4 regions of the Alteromonas sp. P256 genome follow, and region 2 is predicted to be linked to each of the others. Evidence: predicted binding sites of a transcription regulator. Region 2 holds the regulator's gene; each other region holds the start of a gene.
The links. Region 2 encodes sigma-54, which starts transcription at its own class of promoters, with help from an activator protein. Its sites were predicted from a motif close to GTTGGCACGNNNNTNGNNT; they were not measured.

Region 1: V7R39_RS11740 (Tll0287-like domain-containing protein) is a predicted target of sigma-54. The motif match lies at 2,639-2,657, and genes of this name have one in related genera.
Region 3: flgF (flagellar basal-body rod protein FlgF) is a predicted target of sigma-54. The motif match lies at 3,381-3,399, and genes of this name have one in related genera.
Region 4: V7R39_RS04420 (PEP-CTERM sorting domain-containing protein) is a predicted target of sigma-54. The motif match lies at 4,204-4,222, and genes of this name have one in related genera.

Annotation. Positions count from the first base shown of each region.
Region 1 is NZ_JAZETM010000006.1:250,700-256,481, forward strand. It holds gene V7R39_RS11725 (sulfite exporter TauE/SafE family protein) at 1-104, shown strand, start outside; gene V7R39_RS11730 (TonB-dependent receptor) at 202-1,083, opposite strand; gene V7R39_RS11735 (sigma-54 interaction domain-containing protein) at 1,170-2,558, opposite strand; gene V7R39_RS11740 (Tll0287-like domain-containing protein) at 2,770-3,435, shown strand; gene V7R39_RS11745 (cytochrome ubiquinol oxidase subunit I) at 3,693-5,273, shown strand; gene cydB (cytochrome d ubiquinol oxidase subunit II) at 5,270-5,782, shown strand, end outside.
Region 2 is NZ_JAZETM010000001.1:550,659-556,440, reverse strand. It holds gene V7R39_RS02440 (HPr family phosphocarrier protein) at 53-325, opposite strand; gene rapZ (RNase adapter RapZ) at 360-1,202, opposite strand; gene ptsN (PTS IIA-like nitrogen regulatory protein PtsN) at 1,263-1,709, opposite strand; gene hpf (ribosome hibernation promoting factor) at 1,723-2,010, opposite strand; gene V7R39_RS02420 (RNA polymerase factor sigma-54) at 2,040-3,539, opposite strand; gene lptB (LPS export ABC transporter ATP-binding protein) at 3,617-4,342, opposite strand; gene lptA (lipopolysaccharide transport periplasmic protein LptA) at 4,345-4,941, opposite strand; gene lptC (LPS export ABC transporter periplasmic protein LptC) at 4,910-5,488, opposite strand; gene kdsC (3-deoxy-manno-octulosonate-8-phosphatase KdsC) at 5,485-5,782, opposite strand, start outside.
Region 3 is NZ_JAZETM010000001.1:303,863-309,644, forward strand. It holds gene V7R39_RS01330 (flagellar basal body P-ring protein FlgI) at 1-1,018, opposite strand, end outside; gene flgH (flagellar basal body L-ring protein FlgH) at 1,034-1,726, opposite strand; gene flgG (flagellar basal-body rod protein FlgG) at 1,738-2,526, opposite strand; gene flgF (flagellar basal-body rod protein FlgF) at 2,600-3,343, opposite strand; gene flgE (flagellar hook protein FlgE) at 3,539-4,924, opposite strand; gene V7R39_RS01355 (flagellar hook assembly protein FlgD) at 4,939-5,625, opposite strand; gene flgC (flagellar basal body rod protein FlgC) at 5,657-5,782, opposite strand, start outside.
Region 4 is NZ_JAZETM010000002.1:235,799-241,580, forward strand. It holds gene V7R39_RS04405 (CHASE2 domain-containing protein) at 1-764, opposite strand, end outside; partial or broken gene V7R39_RS17795 (IS30 family transposase) at 992-1,407, opposite strand; gene sodC (superoxide dismutase [Cu-Zn] SodC) at 1,458-2,006, opposite strand; gene V7R39_RS04415 (spermidine synthase) at 2,418-3,101, opposite strand; gene V7R39_RS04420 (PEP-CTERM sorting domain-containing protein) at 3,380-4,090, opposite strand; gene V7R39_RS04425 (efflux RND transporter periplasmic adaptor subunit) at 4,283-4,978, shown strand; gene V7R39_RS04430 (efflux RND transporter permease subunit) at 4,988-5,782, shown strand, end outside.

The DNA of each region.
Region 1 (5,782 bases), on a different contig from region 2:
TGCTCAAACGCGTGCCAAACGAAACCTTCAATTGGTTGTTCAAAGCCGTTATTACCTTACTTGCATTTAGGTTGCTATGGCAGGCGTTACAAAATTTGGCATAGCTTGAAGAAAGAGAACAAGCAGCTAATTTCCCGTTTTTTTTAACACTGCGATTCTACAAAGCGCCTCTTTACGTGAGGCGCTTTGTAATCTGCTAGATTAAAACTGATACCGCAGTGAAATTTGCCACTCTCGACCTGGGTTCGGCACAGGCTCTCCTACGGCCACAACTTCTTGCGCTACGCGATTTACGCCAGCGGTGTGAGGCGCATAAAACTTATCGAAGATATTGTTCACTTGCGTAGTTAGCTGAACCTTAGGATGCAGCTGCCATTGTGCAGAGAGGTGCAGCAGTCCATAGCCCGCTGTGTCTCTCTCATTCTGTAAGCTTGAGGTATGGCTCTGTCTTCCAACAAGTTCTGAGGTTAAGCCCAATAAGACAGGGGTGCTTAATAGCTCTGTGTCCCAGTCAAATGAGGTCATTAGGCGCTCAGGGGCTATTCTAAATAAAGCATCATCAATATCGTCGCGATTACCGTGTTGTATACTCAATACCGACTTGAGTGAAACCGTGTCCGAAAGCTGTCCGTAAACAGTAACATCGGCCCCCGTTATCACTGCGTCAGTGTTGCTCCACATAAAGGGGGCCTGCCCAGACATCATGGTGGAAAACATGTTTGCGGCCATGTTCGAAGAGGGCGAGCCGGCAATATAATTCTCTATTTCTTGATAAAATAAACGGGGTGAGATTTGCCACGATGCCGTGGTGTAATCGATGCCTATTTCAAATTGCCGTGCAGTTTCGTGTTCTAAATCAAGGTTGCCAATATAGTTAAATCCATCTGCTAGCCCGCCAGTAATACCAAGTGGAAGCCAAGTAAAACGCTCAAAAAACGTGGGCGCTCTATGTCTTCGCTTGCAAGAAGCTGTGCCTGTTGCATTGAAAACGCAGCAAGACCCAGTGCCAATGCATTTTGCATTAGCAATGATAAGCACAACAGCGTGGTAAGCGTAAAACGAATAATGATCTCGTCTCCCCAAATGTTTCGATTATCCTAGCGCTTTTTGCGGGAAGCCGTCTATAGGCAAATGATAAAACTGAGTTAGGGCTGGTTCAAAACATAAGCTTAAGAGAAAGCTCCTTTTATTTTGATATTTGTCTTTTGGAGTTTCCGATAAAGTGTTCTCACGCTTACGTCTAAGGCTTCAGCGAGTTCTTCTACACTGCCAGTATAATTACGACAAACCTGCTTTAGATAATCTGCTTCAGCGTGCTCAAGTGTCATAATATCTTCTTTTAAGAGTGCGTCTGAATTTGCGACAGCGTGTGTAGTAAATGTGCTGTCAAATAAACCGTTAATTGCACGGTTGAATGTATTATCGGTGCTGATATTCGTAGCGCTACCAGTAGGACTATCAGTAACTTCGTCAAAAATAGATTCAGGCAGGTCGTGCTCACGAATTGTTGTTTCATTCGCAAGCAGCGCTGCCTGCTCAATAATATTTTTTAACTCTCTAATATTGCCGGGAAAGGAATAAGTGGAAAGGCGGTTTAACACCGTTTTGTGAAGGCGTTTCTTCTCTGCTAGCGCCGATAAAATATGCGTAGCTAACATTGGAATGTCGTCAGGGCGCTCTCGCAGGGCCGGCAGCTGAATGGGAAACCCTGCTATTCGGTAATAAAGATCTTGTCTAAATTCGCCACGCTGAACCATTGCTTTTATGTTTTTGTGAGACGCACAAACAAGTCGGAAGTTCGCTTTTTTTACAGTCGTGCTGCCCACTGGGCGGTAGGTTTGAGTTTCGAATAAGCGCAGTAATTTCACCTGCATGGCTAATGGTACGTCACCAATTTCATCAAAAAACAATGTGCCGCCCTCAGCGGCTTCAACCAGCCCCTTTTTACTTGAAGACGCACCAGTGAAAGCGCCTTTTTCGTAACCAAAGAGCTCGCTTTCAAATAACGCATCAGACAGCCCTGTGCATTCAATCACAACAAAAGGCTTGTTGGCACGGTAACTTGCAGAGTGCAAAGCTTGTGATACAAGCTCTTTTCCCGTTCCGGTTTCACCTTGTAAAAGTACACAAATATCTGATTTTGCCGCACGGTTAATTTTGTTCAGCATGGCTTTAAACGCGTCAGACTCACCAATCATTTTACCGGGGGACGGGCTATTCGACGCAAATGTCAGCTTATCCAATATTTCCAGGTAGCCTAATAGTTCCCCCGCGCTACCGAATATTGGCCGCATGAGGATGTCGCAATAGCTTTGGCCTTCATTGGTGGCGTGAATGTGCACCGCATTCGCGGCCCTGCCTGTTTTTTTACTTTCCTGCATTGGACAGGTTTCACCGCATTCATTACATGGTTTGTTGTTTCGATGAGACACGTGATAGCAAGTGCTGAAACCTAATTTTATATCAACGGGATAGGTGTCCCGATACGGTTTATTAACGGCTTCAATAACGTAGTTAGGGCTAATAAAAATAGCAGGCTTATCAATGGCGTTAATCATGGCTTGAATAATAGAGATATTCATATCGCACTCACAAAGTACATTAGCTAATCCTAATTTATTATTCCAAATACTATCACGTTGGCACGTTGCTTGTTTATCAAACGCAGAACCTTTGCTGTTAAGGCAGCCTTTTCACCGCTGGAATACGTTGAAATAGTGCGAAAACACTGAGGAATTTAACAAACACTCAACACCTAAGGTTGGCAAGATGAATCCCTACTCATTTGACAATATCGCGACAAGTATAAGTACTAGCAAAAAAACGTCTCTGCGCAAAGCGCTTGTGATCATCAGTGCCTTCGCTTGCACTACGGTCATACTGGCCTCAGGGACGGCAAATGCAACACAGAAACCGGCTTCACCAGACCATTTAGAAGGCATTCGCATGGAAGCCAGAGGTCATGCAAAAGCCCTCGGAGGCGAGCTGAAAGCAAGGCTGCAGCAAGCAATTAAACGCGGTGGCTTAGAGGCCGGCGTAGCAGAGTGTAAACTGGTGGCAGAGCCCATAGCAAAGTCGTTAAGTAACGAGGGTTGGACAGTAGGTAGAACCGCATTAAAAGTACGAAATCCTAACAATACCGCAGATGACTGGGAACAAACCCAACTAGCTCACTTTGCTGAGCAGCTATCACAAAAACTGCCAGGCCCTTTAGAAGCAATGCATGTGGATGAGCAGACAGGAGAAGTGCGATATATGAAGGCTATTCAAACTGGCCAAGTATGCACAGCGTGCCATGGCAATAATATCGCGCCCGACGTTTACCGTACCATCAAAGACGCATACCCCAACGACGAGGCCACCGGATTTGATGTTGGAAGTTTAAGAGGTGCCTTTTCTCTTACCTATTTGCCACCCAAGCCACAAGCAGAATAGTTGCCCGCATTCATGCTCATGTTGTGTCAGATTTGTCATTTAACTGTCAAATTTGGCACTTTTGATCTCGTCAGTCACTTGCGTTAGATCAAAACCCTTCCTTTTCCTCCATGCAATAATTTTTATCACGGTATATCAGTTTGCTCGTTGCTTTTACAGCAGGTGAGATTTGCTGCTAGCTGTTAAATGCATTAAGCCAATTATTTTAACCAATGCCAGGTGCGAGCTGCGCACCTAAGATACGAGGGAGATGACCCATGAGCGATACGTTAATAGAACTATCGCGGTGGCAATTTGCGTTAACCGCAATGTTCCACTTTATATTTGTACCCCTAACCTTGGGGCTTAGCTTTTTGCTTGCCATTATGGAGTCGGTCTATGTCATGACCGGTAAAGAAATATACAAACAAATGACTCAGTTTTGGGGCAAGTTGTTTGGTATTAATTTCGCTATTGGCGTGGCGACAGGCCTTACCATGGAATTTCAGTTTGGAATGAATTGGTCATATTATTCTCATTACGTGGGTGATATTTTTGGTGCTCCCCTTGCCATCGAAGGATTAATGGCGTTTTTTCTAGAGTCGACTTTTGTAGGTCTCTTTTTCTTTGGTTGGGACAAAATGTCTAAGGTGAAACACCTTATGGCAACGTGGCTGGTAGCCATTGGCTCAAATTTCTCTGCACTGTGGATTTTAATTGCTAACGGCTGGATGCAGTACCCAGTAGGCGCAGAGTTTAACTTTGAAGCTATGCGCATGGAAATGACGAGCTTCGCTGAGGTTATTTTCAATCCTGTGGCGCAAGTTAAGTTTGTGCATACGGTTTCAGCAGGATACGTCACCGGCGCAATCTTTGTATTGGCCATCTCTAGTTACTACCTACTCAATCACAAGCATATTGCATTTGCTCGCCGCTCGTTTGCTATTGCCGCCAGCTTTGGCTTAGCAGCAACTCTGTCGGTTATCGTATTAGGTGATGAAAGCGGGTATGAACTTGGCGATGTGCAAAAAGTAAAACTTGCGGCGGTTGAAGCTGAGTATGAGACGCACCCAGCGCCTGCTCCCTTTACTGTATTTGGATTGCCTAACGACGAAAAGCAAGAGACTGAATATGCAATTCAAATCCCGTGGGCTATGGGCATTATTGCCACTCGCTCTCTCACCGAAGAAGTCACAGGGATAAAAGATCTCAAAGAACAGAATCGAGCGCGCATTTTAGAGGGCATCAAAGCTTATGAATTGCTTGATAGCGTGCGAAGCGGCACGGCAACGGAGCAAGAACTCGCCACGTTTGAAACGCACAAAGACAGTTTAGGCTATGCCATGCTGTTAGAGCCTTACGCTAACGATGTAACCAATCCGTCTGACTTAGCGTTGCAACAAGCTGTGGACTACAGTATTCCGCCTGTCGCTCCGCTGTTCTGGAGTTTCCGGTTAATGGTGGCGTCTGGTTTTATCATGTTAGCGCTGTTTATCTGTGCCTTTTACTACAGCACGAAACACCGAATTACTCAGCCCCGCTGGCTGTTGAAAGCGTCTTTGTTTAGCTTGCCTCTACCTTGGGTAGCCAGTGAAGCAGGGTGGTTTGTGGCCGAATATGGACGTCAGCCATGGTCAATTGCAGAAATATTACCCGTGCATGCCTCTGTATCTAATCTTGCTGTCAGTGATGTTGTGACCACTATGGTTGCCTACACCGCGTTTTATACTGTCATGTTTATCATCGCTTTTTACCTAATGAAGAAGTTTGCCAAAAAAGGCCCAGTACCACCTGAAGAAACGCAGAGTGAATCTGAACTCGAGCTAATTGATATCGACAATGAAGGAGCAAAAGCATGATTGATTACGAGATGCTTCGTGTGGTGTGGTGGTGCTTAGTGGGCGTGTTGCTTATTGGCTTTGCGGTTACCGATGGTTTCGATTTAGGCGTGGGTGCGCTACTCACCCTCATCGGTAAAAACGATAAAGAGCGCCGCGTTATGATCAACACCATAGGCCCTCATTGGGATGGCAATCAGGTATGGTTTATCACTGCTGGGGGCGCTATTTTTGCCGCTTGGCCCATGATTTACGCAACAGCCTTTTCGGGCTTTTATCTCGCCCTCGCGCTCACATTGATTGCACTTTGGATGCGCCCTATTGGGTTTGATTACCGCAGTAAGTTACCTAACCCTCAGTGGAGAAAAGCGTGGGATTGGGCGTTATTTGCCGGTGGCGTTATCCCTTCACTTATCTTCGGTGTCGCCTTTGGAAACCTGTTGTTAGGTGTGCCTTTTGAGATGGACAACACCTTGCGTTCAACCTACACCGGGTCTTTCTTTGGCTTGCTTACGCCTTTTGCACTTGTG
Region 2 (5,782 bases):
AACGCTTAGCCAGCGGCCAGAAAAGAGGGAGCCTATGGGAAGGTCTACGAGATTACTCGTCTTCGTTAAAGCGTCCTTCAATGAGTGTTTCAATAGCGGCTAAGGCGTCCTCTGCATCATCGCCTTCAACAATCACGTTAACTTGCTCACCCTGATGGCTTTCAAGCATCATCAATCCAAGTACACTGTTCGCGTCGGCCTGTTTATCGCCTTTTTCAAGAATTATTTTGGCATCAAATTGATTAGCTAGCTGCACCAGTTGGGTTGCCGCTCTTGCGTGAAGGCCAAGTTTATTGACGATGGTGAGTGTTTTCTCAATGGTCACTAGTATTTACGCTCTTTTTTATGATTGCGAGTGATTAATTTAGCTCTCTGTGACGAATCTGCACATCCGGATGAATTTCACCGAATGTTTTTGACAACGTCTGCGCAATATAGACAGACCGATGCTGACCACCCGTACAGCCAATGGCTACCGTGACATAGCTTCTATTATTTCGCTCGAGATGAGGCAGCCATGTGGTCATTAAGTTTTGGATTTGCCATACAAATTTAGTTACCACAGGTTGTGAGCCAAGAAATACTTCTACAGGTGCATCTAAACCCGTCAAATGCCGCAAATCAGGCTCCCAGTGAGGGTTCGGTAAGAAACGAGCATCAAATACATAGTCGGCGTCTTTCGGTATACCATGCTTAAAGCCAAAAGATTCAAACACCAACACTAACCGAGAACTCTTTTTACCTAAAATCCGCTCGCGAATAATTTCGGCCAGCTGATGTATAGTAAGCTTATCGGTGTCTAAGTAGAGGTCAGCACGCTCAACAATAGGCCCAAGCAACGTTGATTCTGCCTTTATGGCCTCAGAGAGCGATTTATTCAATTTTGCTAGAGGGTGTAAACGTCTAGTTTCGCTAAAGCGCTTTACTAACACGTCGTCACTGGCGTCAATGTAAACAATCGTCATCGACCAAGATGAGGGAAGGTAGTCTAATATTTCTACCAAATCGTTGGGATTCTTTGGTAAATTGCGTACGTCGATACTCACCGCTACCTGATCGTATTCATCCACAACAGTATGGGTGAGCGTTGGTAGCAAATTGACGGGAATGTTATCGACACAATAGTAGCCCAAATCTTCCAGTGCTCTTAATGCCACCGACTTTCCTGAGCCTGAACGACCACTGATAATGATCAGCTTCACCGATATTTCTCCCTAAACAAAAAAATGACGAAAACGTCAATGTATCTTTTGAAACTGTCTTTAGATGCCAAGTGCTGAAAAAATATCTTCGTTGGTTTTGGCTCTTCGTATTGCTTTGACAGTGTCTTTGTCGCTCAGCTTACCAGCCACTGTCGCTAAGGTTTGTAAATGTCCCTCTGTCTGTTCTTCAGGCACTAGCAGTGCAAAAAATATATCGACAGGCTTTTCATCGAGAGCGTCAAAATTAATCGCTGGAATGCAGGTTACAATAATGGCCATAACGTGTTCTAAACCCGCTAAACGACCATGAGGGAGCGCTATACCGTTACCTATTCCTGTACTGCCCATCCGCTCTCTAGATAGAAGACTATTCAACACGGTGACTTGGTCAATGTCGGTATTGTCTTGGGCAGCAATATCGGAAATGATCTCTAATATTCGCTTCTTGCTATTGCACTGAACCGCACACTCGGTGCGGTCCAGGCTTACGATGGCTTTAATATCCATACTTAATTATCTATTAATGCTTTTTCAGTTTTTCCTTATGCTTGATCACCTGCCTGTCGAGTTTATCGACCATGCTGTCAATCGCTGCATACATATCGGTATTTTCTGAGGATGCAAATACTTCGGCACCACTTAAGTGCATCGTAGCTTCTGCTTTTTGATTTATTTTTTCTACGTTCAGGATGACATGCACATTAGAAATGTGATCAAAGTGACGCTCAAGTTTACTAAACTTCGTATCGACATAATTACGCAAAGAATCGGTGATTTCCACATGATGACCAGTTAGGTTGATTTGCATATTTCGTCTTCCTTTTTAATATAACGCCTTTAGATAAGGCTTTTGCGTTGGTTAGACGGGGGTATCGATAAAGACTCCCGGTATTTTGCTATTGTCCGCCGAGCGACTTTTATGCCTTGCTCTGCCAACAATAAAGCAATTTTGCTATCGCTTAATGGTTTGCTTGGCGTTTCTGCTGCTACCAATTTCTTTATTAACGCACGAATAGCCGTTGACGAACACTCGCCGCCAGACTCGGTTGCTACATGACTAGAAAAGAAATACTTCAATTCGTAAATACCGCGCGGCGTATGCATATACTTCTGAGTCGTTACTCGCGATATTGTGGATTCGTGCATATCCACCATTTCTGCGACATCATTGAGCACCATTGGTTTCATCATTTCTGGTCCGTGCTCAAAAAATCCCATTTGCTGCTGAACGATACAGTTAGCTACTTTCATTAAAGTATCGTTTCTAGACTCTAAACTCTTTATAAACCATTTAGCTTCTTGCATATGAGAACGAATAAACTGAGAGTCACTGCTGTTCTTCGCCTTTCGACTCATTGCTGCGTATTGCTGATTTACACCTAGCTTAGGCAAGCTGTCGGGGTTGAGTTCAACAGTCCAGCGACCGTTTTTCTTCGCCACCGATACATCTGGAATAACATACTCAGGCTCTTTAGTAACTAAAGCACTACCTGGGCGAGGATTCAAGGTTTGAAGTAAACGCATTGCCTCGCGCAGTTCATCTTCCTTCAAGCGGCTCTTGCGCATAAGGGTTCTATAATCTTTGCTACTGAGCAGGTCAGAATAGTCCTCAATGAGTCTTCTCGCTTCATCTAACCAAGGCGTGTCGTCAGCAAACTGGCGCAGCTGCACCATTAAACACTCTTGCGGAGAGCGAGAGCCAGAACCGATAGGGTCAAACATTTGAATGCGTTTCAGTACACACTCAACTTCATCTAATTCGATTTCTTCTTCAACATTTTCTGTTTCGATATCTTCAAAATTTACCGCTTCTAATATCTCATCTAGCGTAGCGGTTAAATAACCGGACTCGTCAATCGAGTCGATAATGGCAACAGCGATAGCTCTGTCGATATCAGAAAAAGGAGTTAAACGCATCTGCCAAAGCAGATGAGTTTGAATGTCGTCAGTGGTTTCGCCTTGGAAAACGTGGTCATCATCGTTATTTGACGGGCCAGGCGCAGGCGCTGAAGAGGCTGAGTAATATTCGTCCCAGGTGCTATCAATTGGCAGTTCATCGGGTAAGTCGTTCTTTTCTAAAGCATCACCCGACTCTAGTGTGTCGCTGGACGCTGACGCGGTAGCTTCGATTTGGCTATCGTCATTATCCATATTGTTTTTTTCTGCCTGAGGCTCGTCATTACCTTCTTCTACTTCTAACAGAGGGTTTGAGTCGAGGGCCTCCTGAATCTCCTGTTGAAGATCGAGTGTAGACAGCTGCAGCAGCTTGATTGCCTGCTGCAACTGTGGAGTCATCGTTAGTTGTTGACTAAATTTTAACTGTAAAGATGGTTTCATCTATATCTTATTTTAATGCTCTTGAGTGAATATACCTGAGCGCTTATGAAAAATGACAATTAGGTTACACACAATAACTATAGCCTGAATTGTTCGCCTAGGTATACATCCCTTACTTTTTGATTACTTAAAACCTGTTCCGCCGTTCCTTGCGCAATAAGTTCACCATGACTTACGATGTACGCCTTTTCACAGACATCCAATGTTTCTCGAACGTTGTGGTCGGTAATGAGTATACCCAACCCTCTGTCGCGCAAGTGCTGTATTATCTTCTTTATATCATTAACTGATATGGGATCAACACCAGCAAAAGGTTCATCAAGCAAAATAAATTCAGGTTTTGCTGCTAATGCTCGTGCTATTTCTACTCGGCGACGTTCTCCACCGGAAAGACTCATGCCCATACTATTACGTATATGGTTGATATTAAATTCATCAAGTAGCGCATCGGCTTCTTCTTCCTGCTGCTGTGAATTTAAATCCTTTCTGGTTTGTAAAATCGCCATAATATTTTCATGCACAGTGAGCTTTCGAAAAATGGACGCTTCTTGTGGTAAATAGCCAATACCGCCTCTTGCACGCTCATGCATAGGCTGATGAGTTAATTCATTATCATCAATAGATATTTGGCCTTTATCTGAGGGAACCAACCCTACAATCATGTAAAAGGTTGTGGTTTTGCCGGCGCCGTTAGGCCCCAACAACCCAACAATTTGCCCGGTAGAGACTGACAGGCTAACATCAATCACTACCTGTCGTGATTTGTATGCCTTAGCAAGGTTCTTTGCACTAAGAGTTGCCATCGTTACTGCTCGCTTTTGCCGTCGTTGTTGCCGTCACCATTGCTACCGTCATTATCGTTACCGTTATCATTTTCGCTGGTCTCGTCGTTCGCTTTGCGAATAGACTCAGGCGTAAATACGGTAGTAACGCGTCCACTAGCATCATCAGCACCACCTGTGGCTAGCAGTTGTTCGGTGATCATATCAAAGGTAATGCTGTTGCCTTTAACTTGGCTTGTATCCTGTTTAAGTTCTGCGTTTCCGGTAAGAGAAATAGTGCGCTTAGCCACTTCATACCGTATCTCGTTCGCCCTTGCAGATACAGGGTTACCGTCTTCAAGTTCTTGCGAATAGCTGGCCGGGTTTCCACGAGCAACAAAAATCTCGCGGCCGCTTCCTTGTGAGGCAATAACTTCAACTTCGTCAGCCTCGATGATAAGCGAACCTTGAGTAATAAGTACGTTGTTTTTATATAGCGCTGTCTTATTTTTACCATCGATGAACTGGGAGTTAGAGCCAATCTCGATAGGCAGCGTAAAATCATTTTCATTACTTAATGCAGGGCTAGTGCATAGCACTAGCAGCGCACTAGTTGCTAGGAGAATACGTAGTTTGTACATGGTCGATAAGCTCATAATTTTGGGTGCGCAGGTTTGCGTTGAATCCGTTACTTTGAATAACATATTGCATGCCGCGTATTTCTACGGGTTGATCTGACGTCATCTGCTTGTTATTCAAATTAATTTGAATGTATTCAGTGGTAATTGACTTTACAAAGTCGTCCTGACTTTGGTTTTCAATTGTCACATTGTTTTCTAATTGTATTAATTCATTGTTATACAAGGTTCCCTCTTGCGCTGTCACGACCCACGGTGAACCTGCATCATTCGTATAGAGAGTGTAGTTTGGCCGGTCGAAAGAAACAAAGCCAAGCTGGTCGTAATGCTCCATGGAAGAAGCGAAAACTTTATGGTTCAGTTGCCCTTCATTGTTATAAAGGGTTGTGGTTAAGTTTTTGGCTTTATAAGCAGGCTTTAACGCATCCAGTCCTTCAGACGTTTCTAATACTGGGCCTTCCTCCATCCAGGTAGGAATGTACATCAGCATGGCTAAAATAAATAGCGCCGAAATACTTATGCCAAGACGGTTGAAACCGAATTGATTCATACGCTGGCCCCGAAGATACCGTTGCTTACGCCTTGCGCCTGCAAAATCGTGTCACTTATCTCTCTCACTGCGCCATAACCGCCCGGTAGGGTGGTGATCCAATTTGCTTGTTTCACAACATAGGGGTGTGAGTCGGCAACGGCTATTTTAACGCTCGCGTGTTTAAACATGCCGGTATCAGGCATATCATCACCAACAGCGGCGACGTGTTCAGGTGATAATTCAAGGCGGCCCATAAGCTGTTTTAACGCGTCGAACTTGTTCTCTTCGCCTTGAATAATATGCGCTACCTGT
Region 3 (5,782 bases), 250 kb from region 2:
CATTTACTGCACGCACTAGTTGGTCAAGTGTTACACCTGGCTCAAACTTAAACATTCGACTGTCTGCTAAATCTACGTCAACGATAGATTGCGTAGTAACCGCTGTTTCGCCGTCTGCAAAAGCGTTTGGCTGGGCAACCTGCTGGTTCTCTGAAATAGTGACAGTTAGCCCTCCATGCGTTATCGCGGCAGGAAGAAGACGTACCTCGCTGCCGATGACAATAGTGCCGGTCCTGCTGTTAATAACGACACGAGCAGGGGCTTCGGCAGGCGTAAATTCAAAGTTTTCTAGTGTGGCGAGAAAGCCTACACGCTGTCCTGCATCTCGGGGAGCCGATACTCGAACAGAGGCAGCATCAATGGGTGTAGCAATGACATAGCCATTTTCTGGTTGCGCACCTAAGCGTTCATTGATAGTGTCTGCCAGCGATTTCGCTGTAGTAAAATCAGGATAGTGAAGGTTAAGCGTCAGCGTATCGCCGTTTGCAAAACCACTTGGCACTTCTCTTTCTACCATGGCGCCGTTTGGAATACGTCCTACCGTAGGTGTGTTAACCACAATTCGCGAGCCATCGCCACCTTCAGCACCAAAACCACTGACCACCAAACTTCCTTGGGCCACAGCATATACCTCGCCGTTTACCCCGCGAAGAAAGGTTTGTAGTAGAGAGCCGCCTTGAAGGCTTTTCGCCTCACCCACAGAAGAAACGGTAACATCAATTGTTTGACCGGGCTTGCTAAATGCAGGAAGCTCGGCATGCACTGCAACGGCCGCAACATTTCGAACATTTGGGCGAATATTAGGGTCCATCCTAATACCAAAATTGGCGAGCATGGTTCTAAAGCTTTGTTCAGTAAACGGATTCTGCTCGCCTGTTCCGGGTAAACCAACCACTAGCCCATAACCTATCAATTGGTTAGAACGCACACCTTGAATAGATGCTACGTCTTTGATCCTTTGAGCATTGGCTGCGCCTGAAAGGCATAAAGCAACAAATAAACATGTTAAAGCACGCATAAGAAACCCCATCATTTATAGCGGCCACCAAGTAGAAGAGAAGAATTTACCTAGCCATCCCTTCTCTTGTGCATTGGCGAATGATCCAGTACCGCTATATTGAATGCGCGCATTTGCTATACGCGTAGATTCAACCTGATTGTCTGGGTCGATATCGAGCGGTCGAACTATTCCAGTTAACCGAATATATTCATCGCCGTGATTTAAGGTCATCCACTTCTCACCCCGCACCACAAGATTGCTGTTTGGTAAAACATCCACAACGGTGACAGAGATACTTCCCTGAAGGCTGTTTGTTTGGTTAGCTGCAGCATCACCGGCAAAATCGTTTGAGCCATCAATGCCAAGCTGTATGGATTCACGACCTATATTTACCGCGTTACCACCTAACCCAATAATAGGGTCAAGCTCGGCAGAAGTTTCTCTTGATGTAGTCGTGTTTGCAGACTTAGTTGCCGCCGTATTTTCACTAAGCGTAACGGTGATGATGTCACCCACTTGACGCGCAGTGACATCAGAGTAAAGGCTTCTTGCTAAATGACCGCGAAATAATGAACCGTCCTCAATGATCGTTTCTCTGGGATAATCAGGAATGATTGGCGCATAAAAAGGATCGTTTGCCTGTACCGGTGTATCAGGCGTACTCTCGCACCCTGTGACAACTGATAAAGCAACTAGCGCAGTAAAAAAATAACCGAAACGATACATAGTAAACACTCCTACAGCTGCTGAATGACTTGACCCAGCATTTGGTCAACTGATGAGATAACTTTGGAGTTCATTTCGTAAAGTCGCTGACTTTCAATCAAATTAACGAGCTCTTCCGTTACGTTGACGTTCGATGTTTCCAGCGCGCCCTGTGCTAACATTCCTAGTCCTTGAAGACCTGGAACACCTCGATTTGGGAATCCGCTAGACACGGTTTCTGAATACAAATTCTGACCAATCGGCTGCAGGCCTGTTGGGTTAACAAAATCGGCAATATTAATTTGCCCTAACTGCTGAGGCTGTGCCTGCCCTCGAACGCTAACACTCACCTGTCCATCCTGAGAAATGGTAATTTGCTGAGCGTCTGGCGGTATCGCAATTTGTGGCTGAAGTAAATAACCCGCGCCAGAGGTTACTATTTGCCCTTGGTCGTTTAAACTGAATTGGCCATTTCGGGTATATGCCGTAGTGCCATCTGGCTGTAAAATCTCAAAGTAGCCGCGCCCTTGAATAGATAAATCAAGTGCGTTGTCAGTGGTTAGCAGATTGCCTTGAGTGTGGGCTTTTTGCGTAGACACTACTTTCGAACCAGAGCCCAGCATAAGGCCTGAAGGCAGCTCAGTATCTGCAGACGACCTGCCGCCCGGTTGGTTGATGTTTTGATAGAGCAAATCTTCAAATACGGCGCGATCTTTCTTAAAACCTACCGTTGAGGCATTCGCTAAGTTGTTAGAAACCACAGCCACGTCAGTTTGAGCGGCATCTAATCCGGTTTTACTAATCCACAATGCTGGATGCATGTTAACCTCCAAACAACACGACGATACGTATTGCTGTTAAAGAAAAATATTAAATAAAAATTGAAATTTGCTATTACAAAATTCTCAACATCGAATTGCCGCGGGTATCGAGCTCTTCAGCTTGCTTCATGACTTTTACCTGTAACTCGTAATGACGCTGAAGGCTTATCATATCTACCATTTCTTCAACGGCGTTTACGTTAGAGCCTTCGAGCATGCCCGACATCACTTTTACATTAGCTGATGGGTCTGCCACCGAGCGGTCTTTCATATGAAATAAACCATCAGTGCCACGCTCCATATCTGAATAGTTAGGGCTTACTAGCTTTAATCTGCCAACCGTTTCTATCACATTAGCCGGTGCGCCAACTTGTCTCATTGACAGTGTTCCGTCCGCAGCAATGGTCAGGTTATCGAGAGGCACTGGCAAAAAAAGCGGACCGTTATCCCCTAGCACTGCGCGACCGTTAACATCTGTCAAAATTCCGTCGGTGCTTAATTTAAAGTTTCCGTTGCGTGAATAGGCTTCTTGACCGTCGTCGCCCTGAACAGCAAACCAACCGTCTCCTTGAATTGCCACATCTAAATCACGGTCTGTTTTAATCATAGGACCAGATTCGTAGTTATTAGACGGGCTTTCAGTCATTGAAAAAACACGGGTAGGCAAACCTTCGCCGTAAGCCGGCATTGCTCGCGCTTGCTCTAGCTGAGCTCTAAATCCTGTCGTTTGGGCGTTGGCCAAGTTATTCGAGCGAATACCTGTCGCCATAAGGTCTTGAGACGCACCGCTTGCTGCAATATAGAGAAGTTTATCCATGACTGACTTTTGACTCTGTTCAAACCATATACAGAGATTGCAAAGGTAGTGCCAGAATGGTGGGAGTTAGAGGGATGATTTTGACTAGGGTAAGGGTGCAGAGCTAAAATTATGATTTTAAAAAGTAAAAAGCCGCAGATTGTATCTGCGGCTTTGATTTTACGAGCTCTATTCTTCCGCGCTAAGCTACTTAGCCTATCGAATATTCAAGATAGTCTGGTTAAGTGAGTTATTCACTTCCAGAGCTCGAGAGTTGGCCTGGAAGTTACGTTGAGCGATGATCATATCGATAAGCTCAGTGGTTAAGTTAACGTTGGCTTGCTCTAATGATGACGAGTTTATCTCACCGTAGGTGCCAGTAGTTGCCTCACCAGCAAGAGCCTCACCCGATAAGATACTTTCTTTCCATTGAGTGCCACTTTCCTGAGTCAAACCTTGCTCGTTAGAGAACCTGACTAGCGCAACACGAACAATGGGCTCAGACGTACCATTTGAGAAGGTTGCTCTTACCAATCCATCCGGCCCGATATCAATTCCGGTTAATCGGCCTACCGGCAAACCATCTTGTTCTAATGAGGTTACTTCAAATGCAGATGCAAACTGAGTTGGTTCGTTTGGTGTAGCGTTATTAACGTCTAGATTAAAATCAATACTGATTTGCTGAGTTGGATCAGAACCGTTAGCTAAAATAGTAGGACCAAGGGCTTCAGTCTGCATTTTAAAGTCTAACGTGGGAAGCCCATCTGGTGTTTGCATTCCGTTAAAGTCACCGCCTTGAGAGAATAACAGCTTTGAGGCCGTTACTGCATTTCCGGTATTTCCGCCAACAGAGTGTACCGCTGTAGCCGGGTCGGTATCAGCGCCTGTCGAATCTGTCATATCTACTAAGGTATCATCAACAGCGGTGGCCACGTACCATTCGTTGTCGGCAGTAGGAGCATTATCTTTGATAAAGTAATACGTCATCACATGACTGTCACCCAGTGAATCATAAACAGTAACCGACGTTGCTGCGTTGTAAGTCAATGGATCTTCTGGGTCAAAGTCCTGCGGGTCTAGTCCCGAATCTCCGGCAGGTAGATTCATTCGAATATCCACCTCAGAGGTTTGTTGAGGCGAACCAGATGAATCAGGAATTCGAACTGGCTCTGTGGTACTTAACGCAACTGATGCACTGGTGCCATCGTTGTTTACGGGGAAGCCCATCAAGTTATCGCCGTTGCTATTTACAACGAAATTATTGTTATCCAGCTTAAACTGACCTGCACGAGTGAATGAGAAATCTCGTGAGGTAATTTCAGGTACCGTAGCAAAGAAGCCATTACCCGTTATGGCAAGATCCAGTGATGTATTGGTAAACTGAAGACTACCTTGTGAAAATTGCTGAGCAACTTCCTGAGTAAGTACACCATCACCCACTTTGGTTTTACCACCTGCAAGTAGCGATGCAGCATACACATCACCAAACTCAGCCCGCGATTCTTTAAAGCCAACCGTGTTGACGTTTGCAATGTTATTGGCGGTTACATCCAAATCTTTTTGCGCGGCTGACACACCGCTCAGTGCAATATTAAAAGACATTTTTGATTCTCCTACTAACTGCCGATTTGAATGACGTCGTCAAGATTGATACTGACATCACCATCCAAATTCAAAATGACGCCTTGACCGCTTCCAGCCAGGCTTACGCTGCCTACATGGCGATTGACCGCTGTGTTCATTTGAACACCTTCGCCGTTTAATTCGCCTGTGGCGCTTATTACGTATTCGCCAGCCGGCATGAGATTGCCCTGCTGATCTCTACCATCCCACTCAAACTCGATATTACCCGCAGTTTGCGTGCCCGCATTGATAGTTTTGACAACCTCACCAAACTGATTCTCAACGCTTATGGTCATATTCTGTACAGTACCTTCATTAACAACGACACCAGAAATTCCTTCACCATCGCTACCTTTGAAACCAACATTGCCTTGAACAAGCACGTTCTGACCAATCAAGCTAGATGCTTGAAGCGCCTGATTCGACGTCATTGACGACGCAAACGTTTCAAACTTCTCGTTTAGCTGAGAGATACCATCAGCCATAGTAAACGAAGTCATTTGGGCGACCATTTGGTCGTTGTCTACTGGCTTTGTCGGGTCCTGATTAGCAAGCTGCTCTGTCAACATCGAGAAGAAGTCTTCTTGTGTAAGCTGCTGCTCAGTACCGTCAGCTATCTTCACCGTTTCTTCTTGCCAAAAGAGGTCATTATTTAAGCCGGTGTTATTAATCGTGTTCACTGGTTTGTCCTCACATTAATCCAACCGCGCATTATTGCCCTTGCCCTAATTGCAATACTCGGCGGAAAATACGCTTCGTGGTGTCAGCCACTTGAACGTTTGTTTCATATGCCTTAGATGCCGACATCATGTTCGCCATTTCTTCGACGATATTCAC
Region 4 (5,782 bases), on a different contig from region 2:
GAAAGTAAAGCGCGACCTTCGGTCGAGGTTGTCTCCAAATAGTCTGGCGGTAAAGTAGTTGAATAAGCACAAGGTTGTCGCCATTCTGGCAATAGCTTCCAAAATACTTCGGATAACAACACTTTGAGCGACATTAAAGCGGCATTTTGATTGATTAAACACCCATCATTGTTGGTTAGTGAATATTGAGATGTTGAGAGGTTCATGCCCCATTGTATCGCAATAGGCGGGGTGTTCTGTAAGGGAGAGCATGAGTCGCTCTGCTCACAATACTGCTCATAAAGTGCAAATGCAGGGGTTGATACATTATTAACTGATGCTGGATAGAAAGTATCGTGTCCGAACCATTGCACGGCTACAGGAACTGTGTTGCCGAATAAATCGTTTTCAGAAAAAGCTGAGCCATCAACGCGAGGAACGTAAATTGGAAAGCGCTTTCCATAACCTTCAAAGACGTTTTCTAGTGGCCTTGATGAATCATTATTGGAAGATCTATCATGTGTGTACAATAAGTCTATAAAAAGCCCTTTAGGCTGATAACTTAATATTTTGCGTATAAGTTTAGATTGCTCTTTATAGCTTAGAGGCCACGTAAGATTATTTTTACTCAAATAATCATCGTCTATAAACACTACGACAACTTCCTCTTGAGAGTCATTAGGATAGTACATAGCAAGGATGCGATTTAATATGTCAGCTGACGCAGCGTCGGTAGCAGTTGTAATCTTAAAAGGGTCAAGCAGAAGTAATGTCACTAGGGCCACTGAACGAATCCACAGTCCGAAACGTCCCCAATGGCCACTTTCTACGAAGGTTATGAAATAAACAATGATTGCTTTGATGACAGCGTTCCGTCTTAGTCCCTTTGTTTAAAGTTTTATCGCCGATCGTTTGTTTTGTCAACAATGCTAAGATGTCAGTGTAGACTCATTTTCATTTATTTTTTTTAATGTAACCGCGAATCCAAGTCAGAAGTGCATCACTCGCAAAATCAAGCCGTTTCGCGTGATTCATTAAAGATGGCTTCAGACTGTTTGTAACTAAGGCAATTCCTTGGTTTCAAGTTCAGAGCACGTTGCGCTTGCACAACATGCTTGTCTGTTACTGTGCTCAGGTATGAGCCTTTACTTATGTACTGCCGCAGCTACCTATTAAAGTTTTCATTTAATCCTTGCTCGTAAGATGAAAACGGGTTGGCGAAGTAGAAGTCTGTTTTCAGCTTTTCAGCGACCAACTCGTGCCCGCAGAATTCGGTTCCATTATCTGCGGAAATAGTGGGCACCTACCTGCGATAGGCCATAATATACCATTCATTGCACGACTAACTTCCGTTGCGCTTTTCGCAGTCACCTTACGAATTAGATAAAACTTACTTTTGCGCTCAACCAAACTCACAATACCAAGAGTGGTGCACTAATGATCTGAATTCGGATGTCAAAATGTTTACAGCGCTATATTCAATTATTACTAACAACACCGCAGGCCACGCGTTCGCCACCGCCGCCGAGCTTTTTGGGGGTGTCTGAATAATTGTCCCCGCCTGCGTGAATCATTAACGCTCTACCTTTAATGTCTTCAAGTTCCAGTTCTGGCGCAAAAATAGGTTGGTCGGCATTTCCGTTTTCGTCAACGTAGATAACAGGGAGATCGCCTTCATGGCCTTTTTCAGACCAGGGCGTTCTATGTTTGCCTGTGTCTTCGGGGTCGAAGTGTCCGCCTGCTGCGCCACCCAGTACTTTTTTACCGTCTTTCATTGAAGGTGAGCAATCGCCATTCTGATGCACGTGAAAACCATGCACGCCTGGTGTTAATCCTGAAAGGCTGGGCGTAAACACAACGCCGTCATCGTCATAACTACTCACCATTACGCTGCCAATACTATTGCCAGTTTCTAGGTTTTTCATCATAACCTCTTTGCCATCATCGTTATGATGGCCCGCGAAACAACCTGCGCTTAGTAGTAATGAAATTGACCCTGCGAGGGTAAATTGTAGACGTTTCTTCATGATGTTCTCCTTATCTTCATATTCAACGTTATTAAGCACTTGTGGCTAAGTATAAAGAGAGGGAGCACAAAACAAGCCAGTTTGATGTGTGAATAACATAAACGCTGCTGGCCCTAGTGAGAGGAGCTCTCAAGCTATGTTTAGGTTAAATGTCTACTGGTTAGTACCAGCGCTTAATCATGCAGATCACGCGCTATTATGAAAAAATTACCGAAACATTTTTTATCTCGTCACGCTTTTTTACTTGGCTCACAACGGTGTTTTTAGTAACCGGCAGGGTATCTTGAAAGCAATACCAGAGGTGAATGAAAGGCATACTCTTCAGAGACAGCTGTAAGATATAGCTGATAAAAGATATGCCGTAAGCGACAGATGGTAATGAACATCGTTGTGGCTTAGCGCATTTAAGCTTCAATCCAGAGTTTTTTTAGCTAGGAAAATAGTGTGCTTACTTCCTTTTCCTTTGCGAGCTCTGGCAATACGAGTAGACACTTTGTAGCCTGCATTTTTTAAACGCACGGAAAACAAATAATCAGGCCCAGCTGACCATATGGCAAGCATACCGCCAGGTTGAAGCACATTATAGATTTCTTTTAAACCGTCTATTGAATATATCCAGTTATTGTCAGAGTGCGTTAGGCCTTCAGGTCCATTGTCCACATCGAGTAATATTGCATCAAACGTTGGCTTTCCCGTATTTAAAAGGTGTTTAACATCACCAACGACAACATTCGTTCTAGGGTCTTGAAGTGGGTTTTTAGCGCAGTTGCCAAGGGGGCCTTTGTTCCATTCAACAACTTCAGGAATGAGCTCGGCAACAGTAACCTTTGAGCTCGGCGTAACTTCGTTTAAGGCCGCTTTTAGTGTGTACCCCATGCCTAAACCGCCCACTAAAACGTGTGCGTTTGGTGTTGTTTTAAGGTGAGCACATCCCATTTGAGATAACTCTTTCTCTGAATTGAATACGCGGCTATTCATCAATTCGCCACGAATTCCAGAAAGCCTAATACTAAATTGCTGATCTCGCTGAGAAAAGGTTAACTCGCCACCATCATTTGGAATTCTAGCTGTACCCAATTTAACCCATGAAACCATGTGAACACGTGCCCTTTTAACCGTATATATTGCGTGAATTGAATGTCGGCGAGCAGAGTAGCACAGAAATAAATGAGGGCAGAGCCAAATTAACTCAACGGCATTTGGTATTCGCTTTATAAAATTTACGATTGAACGCTGAAGAAAATGGGCAAGGTTGATGGAAGGTGAATAAGGTGCCAATAAAAGCACCTTAAACGTTGAACTGGTTTACGGTGTGAGTAACGTCGCCCGTGCAATATCCGAGCGACGCAATAAAAGCAACGATTCACCACGATTTAGCAGTGGTTGTTGCTTTTTGCTCTTACTTGGCGCCTGCGCAGTAGCACTGCGCCACCAACAAGTATCAAAGCAAGTGCGCTAGGCTCTGAAACTGTCTGGGTTTCAAGCGCTTTTACTGAGAACATTACGCGACCATTTGGCTTAAAATTTGTGCCAGAATAATTGGGGTCAAGCTCCCAATTAAAGGTTGCAGTGCCACCAATGGTGCTAAACTCCATACCACTGTCGTTCTGTAAGTAAAACGTCTTTTTGTTATCTCGGTTTACACCAAAATTAAGCCCATCTACCGAAAAAGTGAGGCTTGAAGAAGAAAACATGCCATCAAAACCACTAACATTCATCCAAATACCCACGGTGTTCCAAACACCCTCATTGGACGTGTGAGTTAACACTAAGTCATCTAAAATAAAAGTAGTGACTAAATTGGAACGGCTCAATGACCACGTAAATTGATGCGAAAATGTGTCTGTACTACTGACATTTTTCCAGAACAAATCACGTGATGTATTATTACCCCACTGTTGCCCTTGGGACAAGAACACGTCTTTACCTGCAGTAGCGCCAGTCGATAAATTCTCATCAACCTTTACTTCTGAAAAGAAAAGTTTTTCGTATTCATCTGGTTGGCCAATCAAAACCAAAGACGCGAAAGAAACGTGTGAAAAAACCAATAGTACGCTTAGAAAGGTTAAACGCAAAATTGTCATGACTACCTCTTATAAAGCTATTGCTTCAACAACAAAAAAGAAATCACCTGATCGAGTTATCAGCTGAGCGATTTTCAACATGGCCGCGCTGACTGCACTATTTAGTGCATGACAAGAAATAAACGTGCCAGTTTTATTTTTAATTATAAAACAATGGCTTAATTTGATTTTCCTTTTAGGGTGTAAAATTATTTGACGCTTAAAAGCTGTCTTTGCATAAACAGCAATGCTGTATCAAATGCCGAATCGGCTCTTTTAAGTGCTCAACAGCAGCTTGACGATACTATTATTACTGTACCTTACGATAGTGTCGTTTCTGAGGTGTTGGTAGAACCCCAAGAGCAAGTTGGCGCGTTGCAACCCATTGTGCGTATATTGCGTCAAGATACTCGCTCTCAAATTGAAGTGCTTATTGACGAGAGCCTAGCAACACATTTAGCTATCGGCTCACATCACGTGGCAAGTGTTCCGGCACTTTCCATCGATACCCTCGATGTTACTTTACAAGAAATTACTGCAAATAATTCACAATTAACTACTTACAGAACGACCTTTGTAACCAACGACGTCTTGAGAAATGCTATCGACGGCTTAAGTGCCACGGTGTCTATCTCTATCACACCTTCAAATACAGGTTTTCGGTGGTTTATTCCACATGGAAGCTATCTCATCATGCCAAAAGGGGAAGCCTACCTGTTTAGAATTGATGAGCAGGAGCAGCGTCTTGAGCAGGTGGCAATAAAAATTGGTGACTTTAATGAAGAGGGCGTTTTTGTTTCTGGCGAACTTAAAGAAGGGCAATGGGTTGTGAGTAGAGGCGTTAAGTATTTGTCTAATGGTCAAACCGTGCACGCTGGGGTTAATCGCCCTGAACTAATTAATGAATAAGGGCACGCTATGAATATCACGACTTTGGCAAATAAATATCCGCCGTTTGTATTCACTGTTCTTGGTTTACTGATGGCGATGGGGATTTACAGTTATTTTACATTGCCGGCACAAGAGGATCCTAAAATCACAATTCGTGAGGCTGTGGTAACTACAAAATTTCCGGGGCTTGACGCTCAGCAAATGGAACTACTGGTAACTAAAAAGCTAGAACAAGCTATTCGCAAAGTTTCTAAGATAGAAGAGATAAGAAGTACTAGTCGCAACGGCGTGTCTATTATTCACGCAAAAGCCTACGATCACCTATTTGAACTTGATCAAGTGTGGGATGATTTGCGCGAAAAAGTTGACGAGGTGTACCCTCAACTACCTCAAGGCACAATGCAGCCTGTTATCAATGATGACTTTGGTGACGTCGCAGTAATGACATTTGCGCTGGTGGGTAAAGACTACAGTATGTATGAAAAACAACAATATGCCCATCATATTCAAGATCAACTGTACACAGTAGACGGTGTTAAAACAGTTGACTTACATGGCGTGCAGACAGAGCAAATTACAATTGAGTTTTCGAGTTTAGCGTTGTCTAAATTAGGAATGCCGCTATCACAGGTTTTATCACAGCTATCAACACAGTTACTGTTAAAGCAGGGAGTGCCCGTTGATAAACCCAATAATGGTTTTTCGGTTGTTATTGATAGTACCACCGAAACGGTTGACGACATTCGAAATAAGCCTATTCAATTGCCAAACTCCAACGACACCGTTGCGCTCAAAAGTATTGCCAACGTTAGTCGTCAAGCT